DNA from 4 places in the Numidum massiliense genome. Region 3 is predicted to be linked to each of the others. Evidence: riboswitches for the same ligand, from Rfam matches in the RefSeq annotation. Region 3 holds a riboswitch; each other region holds the start of a gene.

Region 1 (3,359 bases), 1.6 Mb from region 3:
CTGCAAGCACTGCAAACGGGTGGCCTGTGCCCGGCCAACTGGAAACCGGGTCAAAAGACGCTATAATTTTGGAGACAATATAGAGGAAGAGGGCGGAGGGTTTTATTCAATCCCTTCGCCTTCGCTGTCCTTTTTTACGTATATGAGACAAAATCACATTTAACTTGGAAATGCCAGCAAAAACGGTTTATAATTACACATAAGGAGGAAATTACGATGGCGTTGCGCTTACGCTCCGACATGCCCGAGTTTAAAAACGTCACTGAATGGGTGAACGGTGAGGTGACCAAAGAAGACTTACAAGGTCATCCGGTACTCGTTCACTTCTGGTCGATTAGCTGTGGCGTATGTAAACAGACCTTGCCCGACGTGAATGAATGGCGCGAAAAATACAAAGAACACAACTTGAAAGTGGTCGGCGTGCATATGCCGCGTTCCGAAAAAGATACCGAAATCGCACCGGTCAAAGAAGCGATCGAAAAATACGAACTCATTCACCCGCAAATGATCGATAACACGCACAGTGTCGTCGACGCATTCCAAAACGAATACGTCCCGGCTTACTATTTGTTTGACCAAGAGGGGAAATTACGGCACTTTCAAGCGGGAGAAAAAGGATTACACATGGTCGAACAACGCCTGAAGCGCGTGTTAGACATAAAATAAACGCTACGGAGGATTTGAAGTATGAACTTACCAAAAGAGTTAAAGTACAGCCAAGAACACGAATGGGTAAAGGAAGAAGGGAACAACCGCGTACGAATCGGCATTACCGATTTTGCACAATCCGAGCTCGGTGACATCGTCTTCGTCGAGTTGCCGGAAGTGGGTGACGAAGTCGAAGCGAACGAACCGTTCGGTAGTGTCGAGTCGGTGAAAACTGTTTCTGAACTGTATGCTCCCGTCTCCGGTAAAGTGGTCGAAGTAAACGGTGAGTTAGACGATTCACCAGAACTGGTGAACGAGTCCCCGTACGAAAAGGCGTGGATGGTCGTCGTCGAGCTGTCGAATGCGGCTGAACTGGGTGACCTCTGGTCGGCGGAGAAGTACGAAGAGACGTTTAAGGAAGACGAATAAAAAACTGTCGACATTCGACTCGCGTTCTAAGGATATATCCGGATAGCTATTAATGGCAATGTTGCTGTGAGAGCTTTCACCTGTTCCATGCACCGCAAACACGGTTGACAAGTGTGGTACAATAGGTGAAAGCTCTTTATCTATCTTAACGGAGGGATAGCCTATGAGTTTTTGCTGTGGAGCGAGTATGATTGGTGCTGTAGGCGCGATCAAAAGCAAACAGGTCCTTGTCGACGGCGTTCCCTTTTTGTTTTGCCCTGTCTGTCACAAAGTAGACGTCCATCACTCCGTTAAAGAACCGTTCGATTTACTCGTCGATCATGCGCTAGGGGATGGCGCGAAGCACGTTGATTTTAGAGAGCACGTCACCGAGCCAAGTGATGACATACTGAGTAACTGTATTTCGGTCGAGCGCGGTAATCCAGAGCAATTATTAACAGAACAAATCGACAATGCCCTTGATTTATACGGTTTCGCAAAATATATCGGTGACCGCGAATGGCAAGATACGCTAGTCAAACGGTTGAAAGTGTTTACTGCTGGGCTCGCCCGTTACCGACAAGGGGAGAACGTGTGATTCGCTTAGCCGCTTATAGTGGTACTGAACGTTTCCAGTACGTGGATAAACGGCACGTCTGCGCCGTAACGGCCGACGATCATCCCTCGGGCGTCAATCACAACCCACGATGGCACCGAAGTGAGTCCGAAAGCGTCGTACGTTTCCCTGCCGCGATCACTCAGCACAGGTAACGTGAACGCATTGTCCTTAAGAAATGGGATCGCGTCGTCCACGTGTCGTTCGCGACCAGTGACGTTAACGGTAACGATGGCAGCTGCTTCGCGAATGAAGGAGCTGCCGTCATTCGCGAGGGAGCGGTGAAACACTTCCATTTTTGGCAATTGCGCATGGCAGTCCGGGCACCAACTGACCCAGAACGCGAGGAGCAAACTTTTGCCGCGAAAAGCGGATAAGCATACTTCTATTTGTGCGTCTTGCAGAGTCGGCAAGCAAAAATCGGGTGCACGTTCGATCGGTAGCACCTCCCCTGTGCGATATGTCCGACCTAATCGGTTAGTACCCATCTTATCGTGAAAACAGCGTGACTTCAACGGAAACAAAAATTGCCGCAAAAATACAGTTGTGCTATTTTGGTCGGCATGTTACAATCACGAATAATTGCATAACCTTTGGATTCTCTTATCCAGAGAGGTGGAGGGAAAGGCCCGATGAAACCCGGCAACCATTTTCACGCGCGGCGTGTGAAAAAAGGTGCCAATTCCTTCAGGCGCTGTGCCTGGCAGATGAGAGAGAACGGATCTTGTTGAGGCAAGTCCTTTCCCGTCTGCGGAGAGGACTTTTTATGTTTTATAGGGGGGATGGCGGTTGATTCGACTAAGTGGGATCCGCAAACATTTTCCAACGCGGCACAGTGAAATTCGCGCGGTCGACGGGGTCAATTTGACCGTTGAGCCGGGGGAAATATTCGGCGTGATCGGTTACAGTGGCGCTGGCAAAAGCACCCTCATCCGCACGATTAATTTGCTCGAGCCGCCGACGGAAGGGAAGGTTATCGTCGGGGATCGTGTGTTAACGGAGTTGTCGGCGCGAGACTTGCGCCTAGCGCGGCAAGAGATCGGCATGATTTTCCAACAATTTAATTTGCTTTGGTCGCGTACTGTTGCAGAAAATGTGCGCTTTCCACTCGAAATTGCGGGATTAGACAAGCAGACAGCTGCGGACAAAGTGCAGCATTTGTTGGAAGTAGTTGGATTAAGTGACCGAAGAGACGCATATCCGGCACAGCTGTCCGGTGGCCAAAAGCAACGCGTCGGGATCGCACGGGCGCTGGCGGGCGATCCAAAAGTGCTCTTGTGCGACGAAGCGACGTCTGCCTTAGACCCGAAAACGACCGAAGACATTTTACAGTTACTACAAAAAATTAATCGCCAATTCGGCTTAACGATCGTACTCATTACGCATGAAATGGACGTCATCCGTAAAATATGTCATCGCGTCGCGGTGATGGATCACGGCAAAATCGTGGAGAGCGGACCCGTCGCCGCACTGTTTCGCCGGCCACAGACGGCGATTACGCGGCAATTTGTGCAAGAAAGTGTCGGGGCACAAGGGGCGGATGAATCGCTGGACGTGTTGCTAGAGGAAGTGACGGCTGGCGCTATCCTCAAGTGTACGTTTCCCGGATCGGGAGCGACACAGCCGGTCATTAGCCGCTGTATCCGCGAATGTGACGTCGACTTAAACATTTTGGCAGGACAGTTGC
Region 2 (3,359 bases), 910 kb from region 3:
AGCAGGAGGAGGTCATTAGCGAGCATTTAAGCATTTACCGCAAGGCGCGAGACACGCTTGCCGCGGAAGACCTCTCAGCGATCGAGCATGTCTTGGCACCTGTCGAGCAGCTCGGCAAAAAATATGTGGACGACATGATGCCGTTTATACACGACATGTACTACACCGGCCGTCCGCTAGAGCCGTATCAAGACGCCCTGCTTGCGATCAACCACTTTTTGACGGATCATGAGATTACGCCCTTCATCAAGGAAATTGATAAAATTCACGCGGCAGATCAGACGGTAGAAGTGGAAGGCATTAACGGGATGACTCCGGAGGAACTTGCAAAAGAGGCGCTATATGAGGCGGGGGAATTTGCTGGTATTAACGACTTTTATCGTGCTATTTTCGGCGAGGAGCCCATTTTTGAGCAGGAAATATCGGAGGAGGAGTGGGAGGAGTCTGTTGCTTGGGGGATTCTAACGATATTTCCCCCCCTCACGATTGAGTAAGCATGCGAAAATGGGTAAAGTAGGTCGCGGTGTTAAAGGGACGATAAAGGGAACAAGGGCGGCCAAACGGTTTAAGGCTACAAAAGAGACAGTGGCTCGAATTAAGGAGTACGCGAATAGACTAAAGAACAACGGGAAGCTTGACTTCGTCAGAGCAGTGAAAGTTTGAAGGAGTATGCGGAAAGGCTGGCACAAGACCTTCAGGGACGTCGTCCGGCGACTGTAGGTGTGCCCAATGATGCAGGGGATACGTTTCGTCTGTCTAAGAAGGGGAATGATTGGCGAGATAGAAATAGAGTTCCTGATGTCCCTCCCGTTCGCTATAAAAATGTTAAAATAACAAGTAAAACATTTGGTAAGCCAATTGAAGTGATTTATCGGGGCAAAAAAATTAAGATACGAGTCGATGCTGAGCCAGACGGAGTAAAATACAAATTCAAGCGGGTGGTGATAAAAGGTCAATAATTGATTATAGAATTGATCCAAAGCTACCGTTAGAACCACAGATACCGAATAGTCTAAAATTAAGTAAAGGGAAGAAAAAGGAACTACTAAGTAATTTAGAAAAAGCTGTACGCTGGCTGAATAATTAGGAGGAATAATGAGATTTTTTCTGAAAACAAACGGTAAAACATGTCTTCCCACTGCAGATGAATTAGTCGCGAAAATGTGGAAAGACGGTGTGAACGTATCGAGGGTTGGGTGGCAAGAAAGTTTAAGGGAAAGTACTGGTCTCACATTATCATGGGATAAGTGGCTTGACGATAAAAGATGGAGTGGAAACTTACAGTCTAAAGAAAACATCTATTTTGAAGTTGTATCTTTAAATAGTGATTTGCATTTAGTATTTGTCGAGGTTGATGAAGACGCGTGTTTAGTCGACATCAGGGCGGTTCACAAGGCGGTCATTCACATTGCTGAAAGATGCTGCGCCAAGATAAGTATTGACCAAACGACATGGATCGATGTAGATGAATATCGTCAAGAGGCTAAGGAGTATATACAATTGTCATTTGAGGAAGCGAATGAAAGAAGTCTTCAGGAGTGTATGGAATAGGGGTGCCCGGGGAATATGGGCATTCGATGTATTTTGACCCACCATTTATTGAATTTGTCGATGACATAAAGGCGGAGAATTTTATCATATGATCAGCATTGAACCGCGTATATCATCGGTTCGTACTGATCGCCACAAAAAAACCCTTGACATCGATAATACCTTATGGTTATGATAAATGAAACATTTTTCAAGCAGCATTGCCAATACAGTCATTAAAAAAATTGCATACGTACTTATCGAGAGTGGTGGAGGGACTGGCCCGATGAAACCCGGCAACCTCAGTTTACGAACTGAAAGGTGCTAATTCCCGCAAAATGGTTGACCCGTTTTGGAAGATAAGAGTGTGTCTAACGACGCAAATGCGCTCCTCTTTCCAATATGGGAAGGGGAGCTTTTAATTTTTGGAAAGGAGCGGGTTGCAGCGGTTATTTGTTATCCATGACCAGTACACGTGTACACGTGAAACGCAATACGGTTTGTAGCGTCCAAAAAGCAGTCGATCGCAAGCAGTTAATCGAAAGTAGTCGGCCGCAAGCAGCGCAAGTAGTCGCAAGCAGCACAAGTAGTCGTTCGAAAGTAACCGAACAAAAGCTGTCCGGCACAAAAGACAAGCGCGTTATGGAAGAGCTTTGGCAAGAAAGGTTTAGGTGATGTAAGTTGGTATGTACGACAAAAAAGGGTAGTTCCGGGAAAATAGTCGCAGCGGATAATCCGGAAGTATTGCAGCGTTTAACAGGTATTTTGCAACGGTTGCAATTCGGTTCGGTGACGCTAGTAGTACAAAATGGTCAAGTCATTCAAATCGAGACAAACGAGAAAGTGCGGTTAAAGTGAATAACACAAGTGAAAGAATGATTCGGCTGACTAGACAAACTAGAGGCCGCCGTTGATCCCACGTGATGTTGTGAGGGATCCGGCGGCCTCTTTCTTTGTTTCGCGGATGTATCTCGGGATTTATGGTGGGATTTTGTTTTGGGAGGTTCCCATCATGTGATCAATGGCTTACTAACATGTTTCATCCGGCTTTGTACAAACTTGGGCTTCACACTAACATATGCTGTCACCGATGAGGACGGGTGTGGACACAGACATGTGATGTCACCGATGTAAAAGACAAGGAAGGGGGATGTATCCATGCACATTGAGACGACGCTCTGCCAAGCGGGGGTCGACAGGGAGGAACGCACTGGAGCGGTCAGTTATCCACTCTACCTCTCAACGGCTTACCGGCATCCGGCAATTGGGGAAAGTACCGGATTCGATTATGCCCGCACGGCAAATCCGACGCGGCAGCAGGTTGAACAAGTACTCGCCGAATTAGAAGGTGGCTGTCGCGCGTTGGCGTTTAGTTCCGGGATGGCGGCCATTCACGCCTTGCAAAGCTTGTTTTCTTCCGGCGACGAGATCATCACTCCGCTCGATTTGTACGGCGGCACATATCGGTTGTTTGCAACGACTTTTCGCCAAGCGGGGATCGTCGTGAAAACAGTTGACCTGCGCGAGGCCGGGGCAGTGGCAGCGGCGATGACGTCGCGGACGAAAGCCGTGTTTTTAGAGACGCCGTCCAATCCGCTCATGCACGTCATTGACATTGCAGCTGTGGCGGCTATCGCCAAAGCGCACGGCGCGTGGACGATTGTCGACAACACTTTTTTGACGCCGTACGTACAGCAACCGCTCGCGCTCGGGGCGGATCTCGTCGTCCACAGCGCGACGAAGTACTTGAGTGGTCACAACGACGTGTTAGCTGGTGCGTTAGTTTGCACGGACGAGGCTCTCGGCGAACAACTACACGCGGTGCAAAA
Region 3 (3,359 bases):
CGTACATGACGAGCGATGTGCCAGTAAGGGCAAAATTCGTCACACTCGGGATCACTTTTACGACTTTTGCGCTTATTTTTTGCTCGATGTCGCTTAATAGTACTGGGCTCGTAATCGAAATGACGAGTTGGTTATCCGCTACGTACGGCTTAAGTTCTGCAAGCACAGAACCGTATTCGAGCGGTTTCACACAAAGTACGATCACATCGCATTCTTTGGCGAGGTCGACGTTGTTTGGCGCGACGCGCATGCCGGGATAATGTTCGGCAAACCGTTCCGCTTTGCGCACGGTACGGTTGCTGACAACGACGTCAGATGGCTCTAACGCACCCGCTTTAAGTAACGCTTCTACTAACAGTTTCCCCATGCTGCCAACCCCGATAAATCCTACCGTTGTCAAACGAATCCCCCCAAGTGAATGAGTTGCTAGTGTTAGCTTATGACGCGTCTATACTTCCTACCACCCACCACAGTATAGAAACGCGCTTGCTGTCGTCGCTCTTTTCTGACACAATAGAGGTAGCGACAATTGTACGACATTCAAGCGTGCGAAAGAGAGAAGAAGGTAGGAGAAAGGGGAGGGACAGAGGGGAGAGGGTTGGCGATGTTCGACATGTGGACAAGTCGTGAGAAAAAGCTGCTGATCGCACTGGCGGTGAGTGCCGGACTACTCGTTAGTACCGTCGGTTACTACACCTTATTTGCAGGCGCAGGGACAGGAGAAGATAAAGGATCTCCACTGTCGGCTACTGCAGAGCAACTGCAACAGCAAGGGTTAGTTACAGGACCCGACAGTAACGGTCGCGAGGCGGCGCATGGAGCGGTGGGGGAGGCAAAAGGCGAAGCCGAGTCGGGGCAGTCGGAGGTCGTCATCGACGTGAAAGGTGCGGTAAAAAAACCGGGCATCTATCGGTTGTCGTCGGAACAGCGCATTCACGATGCGCTAAAGGCGGCGGGCGGGGCGACGGAGGAAGCCGACATGGAACGACTCAATTTAGCTGATTTTTTGGTAGACGGGATGGCTGTCTACGTCCCGAGGAAAGGGGAGGAAGAATCGACGCCGGCGGGTGGTTACTTAGACGGGGCGGTAGGGCAAGGCGGGAACGATGGCAAGGGCAAAGCACCGGGACAAGGTGCGACGGCAACAAGTAAAGTGAACATTAATCGCGCGACCGAAGCAGAGCTACAGACGATTACCGGCATCGGCCCCGCGAAGGCTGCAGCCATCGTGAAAGACCGAGAGACGAACGGGCCGTTCAAATCGGTGGACGACTTGACGCGCGTGAGCGGAATCGGGGCAAAAACGTTAGAAAATATCCGTGATCAACTGACAGTCAATTAGTGAGATTCAACGGCTACGACCGCTGGTAGTGGGTACTAATCAAAAAACAAAATACAGTTGACGAATCGGAAAGGTATCCTTATAATGTTAACAATCGATGAAACGCGAGAATAACATATTGTACGCAATCCTTATCGAGAGTGGTGGAGGGACTGGCCCTATGAAACCCGGCAACCTGCTGCGATTTTTGCAGTGAGGTGCCAATTCCTGCAGGAAGTGATCCTGGGAGATGGGGAAGGTTAAATGTACGTTTCGTAACTCTTCCTTAAATGTCGTTCAAAAACCTGGGATACGCTGTCCCTTTTTGAGCGAACAGTTAATACGGAGGAGTTTTTTATTTTTCTAACATGTTTTCTATAATGGGGGAGGAACCTGACGATGAGTGAGCAAAAACAGTACAAATTTGACACACTGGCGGTGCACGCCGGGCAACAACCTGATCCGGCGACTAACGCTCTCGCCGTACCGATTTACCAAACGTCTTCCTACGTATTCAACGATACGGAGCACGCGGCTAATTTGTTCGCCTTGAAAGAACCGGGCAACATTTATACGCGCATTATGAATCCGACCCACGACAAGTTTGAGCAGCGTATTGCCGCCCTTGAAGGAGGCGCAGCCGCGCTGGCGACGGCGTCGGGGCAAGCGGCGATTACGTACGCCATTTTAAACATCGCCAAACAAGGCGATGAAGTCGTGTCCGCGAGCAGCTTGTACGGCGGCACGTACAACTTGTTCGTGCATACGTTGCCGCGGTTAGGGATTAAGGTGCGCTTAGTCGACCCGTCGGACCCGGAAAACTTCCGGCGCGCCATTACCGCCAACACGCGGCTCGTCTACGCGGAGGCGATCGGCAACCCGAAGATTGACGTACTAGACGTCGAAGCGGTAGCGGCGATCGCTCACGAGAGCGGCATTCCTTTCATCGTCGACAACACGTTTCCTTCGCCGTACTTACTGCGGCCGATCGAGTTTGGCGCCGATATCGTCGTCCACTCGGCGACGAAGTACATCGGCGGGCACGGCACGTCGATCGGCGGGGTGATCGTCGATTCCGGTAAGTTTGATTGGACGAATGGCAAATTCCCCGAACTGACAGAACCGGATCCGAGTTACCACGGACTCGTATACACCGAAGCCGCTGGCTCGCTCGCCTACATTATTAAGGCGCGTGTGCAGTTAATGCGCGATTTAGGCGCAGCCGTGTCGCCGTTTAACTCGTTTTTATTCTTACAAGGGTTAGAGACGCTGCATTTGCGCATGGAACGCCATAGCGCCAACGCGCTCAAAGTTGCGCAGTTCCTCGCCGCCCACGATCGCGTTGCCTGGGTAAATTACCCCGGCCTGCCAAGCGATCCAAACTACGAGAAAGCACAAAAATACTTGCCGAAAGGGCAAGGCGCCATCCTGACGTTTGGCATCGACGGTGGCTTAGAAGCCGGTAAGAAGTTGATCGACAACGTGGCGTTGTTTTACCACCTGGCGAACGTCGGCGATGCGAAGTCGCTCATCATTCACCCGGCGAGCACGACGCACCAGCAGCTGACACCGGAAGAACAAGCGGCAAGCGGCGTATCGCCGGAAATGGTGCGCCTCTCGATCGGCATCGAAGATGTCGATGACATTATTGCCGATTTGGATCAAGCGCTAAACCGGAGCCAAGCGTAAGCAGTCAGCATTAGCGAAAGCAGTCGGCATTTAGGTAAAAGAAACCCCGCTTCACCATGTCACGTGGAGCGGGGTTTCTTAAACATCCTCTATTCGACGATTTTAAATTGAGCCGGATCTGGTGCCTTGTATGGCTCGGAGATTGTCATATGACCCGCTAACGTTTGTTCGATTTGTCCATCAATGAGAAGTTGCGTGTGCGATGCGCCAAACTGCAGCATAATTAATGCGACTTGGTCCAACACGAACTGCTCGCCACCCGAGCCGAGGTTCGCGTTTTGGATCGCTTTAGACAAATTGACTGTCGCCGTTTCACCTTCAATGGCAACGTCTAGCACGGTGACATCTG
Region 4 (3,359 bases), 1.6 Mb from region 3:
GTCATTTTTAAAGACAGAGTACGTTAAACTCTCCGGCCGCACTCGCTACGTAAACATAGTGCCTCGAGTCACGCCCTAATTGACAGCCGTGGCGAGTACGTGTGCTTCCGCTTGTACTGCCTCCCCTAAACACGGGCGCACCGTGTGTGCAAGCACTTGTAGCGGCAGTTTTTTCGCTGACAACAACTGGGCGAGGCGTTGTTCATCCCACTCTGTACAGACGAAGCCGACCCAAGCGAAACCTTCGCCTTGCACAACTTGTACGTTCTGCACCCCGAGTGCCACCTGTGTGAGCGCCGACCGTACCGCCGTTACTTTTTTTCCGTCGATCACTCCGGCTCCTTTCAAGCCGACATATGTCAAAGGCCGCTCCCGCTCCCCTTCGGCCATCGGCTTCGGCAGCGTAAATACAGGCGTACGCGCCCGTGTCGCCATGCGCCCAACGTTAGCAATATCTTCGACGACGGCACTCGCTGTCGGCAGTTCTCCGGCACCTTGCCCAATTAGCGTTACGTCTTGCACGATATCTCCTTCGACGTGCAGCGCGTTGTAAACGTCGTTAACTGCTGCGAGCGGGTGTCCGTCGGCGACTAACGTCAGCTGCACACCTAAGGTCGGCGCCTCTCCCCGCCGTAGTTCCGCGTTCGCTAACAGCTTTACTGTATACCCCAGTTTTTGCGCCAAGCGAATTTCTTCTAAAGTGATCGCCGTAATGCCTTCGCGCGTAATGTCCCGAAGCGGCGCGTCGATCCCGAAGGCGAGGCGGGCGAGAATCGCCAGTTTGTACATCGCGTCATACCCTTCGACGTCGGACGTCGGATCCGCTTCCGCGTAACCGCACGCTTGCGCTTCGGCGAGTACGTCCGCAAACGATCGGCCGTCACGCGCCATTTGCGTTAAAATGTAATTCGTCGTCCCATTCAATATGCCGGAGAGACGCGTGACGCGATTAACTTTTAAAAAGTGCTGCAACACGCCGATCAGGGGGATCCCGCCTCCGACACTCCCCTCGTACAGCAGCTCTACCCCGTGCTCCCGCGCCTCTTTCTCCAAGGCGAGGCCGTGTTTCGCCAGTAGTTCCTTGTTCGCGGTCACGACGTGGCACCCTTTGCGCATCGCCGCCGTTATATACGTGATTGCTGGTTCAACCCCGCCCATCACTTCGACGACGACATCTGTCTCGTCTAGCAAGTCTTCGCGAAACTGGGTCGTTAGCAGCGGTTCTATTCCCGGCAATGGCCGCTTTTTGTCTGCATTTAGGACGAGAACTGACTGGACAGAGACATCCAGTCCTAGCCTTTCTTTTAAAAGTTCACCGTTTTGCTTAATCGTTTTATACACACCGCTACCGACAGTACCACAACCGAGTAACATGACGCGAAGTTGTTTCATTCCATTCTCCCTTTCTCGTGTACGTTCTCTGTTCACAATCCTCGTGATATGCGCGATTCCTTCCGTACGCACAACCATCTCAAACACTTTTTTAAAAAGAAAAAACCCCTTCACAATGAAAAGGGGTTACACGTGTTTCCTAATGGTGCACCCACTTCTCATCTTTCAAAGCACTAAAAAAGCGCTCTGCAGGAATTAGCACCTTTCTCACGGTGTCCACAGGACACAGGTGAGACGGTTGCCGGGTTTCATCGGGCCAGTCCCTCCACCACTCTAGATAACAAGCTGGTGTTTCACACAAAGTATCCAATTGTCAATTGTTTTCTATTATGCCATACGAAATAAAAATGTCAACAGCGATCGCGATCAGGCGCTCGTAACGTCAGGACTTTTCGTCTGACGAGCCGATACCAAACACTTATTTTACACGTCGCTTACAGACGGAATTCCAGGGATACTTTTCGCGGCCGTCACCGCTTGTAAAATCGCTTCGGCAACGACGTTCGCGGCGAGGGCGCCGACTAAGTCGACCGTCGCTTGTACTTGCCCCCCAGCGAGCGCGAACAGTGTATCCCCGTCCATCATCGTGTGCGCGGGTACGACCGTGCGCGCTAAACCGTCCTGCGCCATTTGTGCAACTTTCGTCGTGCGCGCTTTGGACATTTTCGCATTCGTGGCGATGACGCCGATCGTCGTATTGGCTCCGGGAAAAGTTAGTTTCTGGTCACTGTTGTCTTGTAGCCACGCCACCGTATCGACGAGCGTGCCGTCCCCCTTGCGTGGCCCAGCGACAATGTCGCCACTGGCAGGGTCGACGATGTGACCGTAGGCGTTGACGGCGACGAGCGCGCCGACGACGAGTCCGTCGGACAAGCGGACCGACGCGGTCCCGATGCCTCCTTTCATCGCGTGCGCCATCCCGAGCGCCTTTCCGACCGTCGCGCCGCAACCCGCACCGACATTGCCGACAGCTACTTCGGTTGAAGCAACTTCACAGGCGCGGTAACCCATCGTATCGTCTGGCCTCACCGCGGCATCTCCCACCGACAAGTCATATAAAACGGCTGCAGGGACGATTGGCACCCGCGCGTCGCCCGTATCGAGTCCGATCCCACGCTCTTCCAGGTAAGCCATCACCCCAGTGGCCGCCTGTAAGCCGAATGCACTCCCACCGCTCAACAGCACCGCATGGACGCGTTCGACTAAATTAATCGGTGCGAGTAAGTCCGTCTCCCGCGTCCCCGGTGCTGCGCCTCTCACGTCGACACCGCAGACCATCGGCTTGTCAGCCAAAATGACCGTGCACCCTGTTAGCGCCCCTTCTTGTTGCGCATGACCGACCCGCACACCGGGTACATCTGTAAGTTGTCCCATCTCCATCCCCCGCTTCACTTATCGTTAATGTCCATAGTTCGCGCTGTCCATTCGCAATTCCTTCTAACCGCGCAAAAAAGTGTTCAACAGACAACGTTTGACACTAAGCGACAGCAAAACATTCGACAGGAACCGCACGATTAGCTTACGGAAAGTGTAAATTTGTTAAATGAAACTCACTGCTCTCGCTCAGCCAACCGTTGTTGCGCCATGCGCACCATTTCCTTGACCATTCGTCCACCGATGTAACCCCCGACCTTTCCCGCACTGCTCGCCTGCAGTTGACCGTTATACCTCCGAGACAAAGGAACGCCCAATTTCCGCGCGACGACGTATTTCACTTCATCGGCCGGAATCGTACGCCCGTAATTCCGACTAATGACGTGTGCTTGTAGCCGTTCGAGTCCTTCGCGCGATGCCGGATTCAACTGTTTGTTTCGCTGTGCCACATCGCCACCTCCTAATTGTCCATAGTAGAATTGACCACTGCTGTGTCACTCGGAGAAGACCACTTGTATGTTTATTGTTTGCCTTTATGTACAAAAAAAACGCCCCCCTTTAAGAGGGACGTTTCCGACTAGCGAGGCGAGCAC

What was found. Region 3 has a riboswitch for S-adenosylmethionine ahead of BN1247_RS09365 (homocysteine synthase). Riboswitches for the same ligand answer to the same signal wherever they lie in the genome.
Region 1: another riboswitch for S-adenosylmethionine. It lies ahead of BN1247_RS16425 (methionine ABC transporter ATP-binding protein); the one in region 3 lies ahead of BN1247_RS09365 (homocysteine synthase).
Region 2: another riboswitch for S-adenosylmethionine. It lies ahead of BN1247_RS13265 (hypothetical protein); the one in region 3 lies ahead of BN1247_RS09365 (homocysteine synthase).
Region 4: another riboswitch for S-adenosylmethionine. It lies ahead of BN1247_RS02225 (homoserine dehydrogenase); the one in region 3 lies ahead of BN1247_RS09365 (homocysteine synthase).

Annotation. Positions count from the first base shown of each region.
Region 1 covers NZ_CTDZ01000009.1:3,499,724-3,503,082, forward strand. The annotation lists gene BN1247_RS16400 (peroxiredoxin) at 1-66, shown strand, start outside; gene BN1247_RS16405 (redoxin domain-containing protein) at 223-666, shown strand; gene gcvH (glycine cleavage system protein GcvH) at 688-1,077, shown strand; gene BN1247_RS16415 (hypothetical protein) at 1,241-1,654, shown strand; gene BN1247_RS16420 (peroxiredoxin family protein) at 1,660-2,160, opposite strand; SAM riboswitch class I at 2,273-2,386, shown strand; gene BN1247_RS16425 (methionine ABC transporter ATP-binding protein) at 2,462-3,359, shown strand, end outside.
Region 2 covers NZ_CTDZ01000009.1:2,844,507-2,847,865, reverse strand. The annotation lists gene BN1247_RS13280 (hypothetical protein) at 1-494, shown strand, start outside; gene BN1247_RS13275 (hypothetical protein) at 660-959, shown strand; gene BN1247_RS13270 (hypothetical protein) at 1,096-1,551, shown strand; SAM riboswitch class I at 1,785-1,896, shown strand; gene BN1247_RS13265 (hypothetical protein) at 1,993-2,205, shown strand; gene BN1247_RS17275 (DUF2292 domain-containing protein) at 2,275-2,388, shown strand; gene BN1247_RS18250 (aminotransferase class I/II-fold pyridoxal phosphate-dependent enzyme) at 2,689-3,359, shown strand, end outside.
Region 3 covers NZ_CTDZ01000009.1:1,932,231-1,935,589, reverse strand. The annotation lists partial or broken gene comER (late competence protein ComER) at 1-418, opposite strand, end outside; gene BN1247_RS09370 (helix-hairpin-helix domain-containing protein) at 530-1,342, shown strand; SAM riboswitch class I at 1,471-1,578, shown strand; gene BN1247_RS09365 (homocysteine synthase) at 1,721-3,010, shown strand; gene BN1247_RS09360 (GerMN domain-containing protein) at 3,100-3,359, opposite strand, start outside.
Region 4 covers NZ_CTDZ01000009.1:352,415-355,773, reverse strand. The annotation lists gene BN1247_RS02225 (homoserine dehydrogenase) at 76-1,392, opposite strand; SAM riboswitch class I at 1,548-1,676, opposite strand; gene BN1247_RS02220 (P1 family peptidase) at 1,816-2,766, opposite strand; gene BN1247_RS02215 (alpha/beta-type small acid-soluble spore protein) at 2,943-3,215, opposite strand; gene BN1247_RS02210 (cell wall hydrolase) at 3,359-3,359, opposite strand, start outside.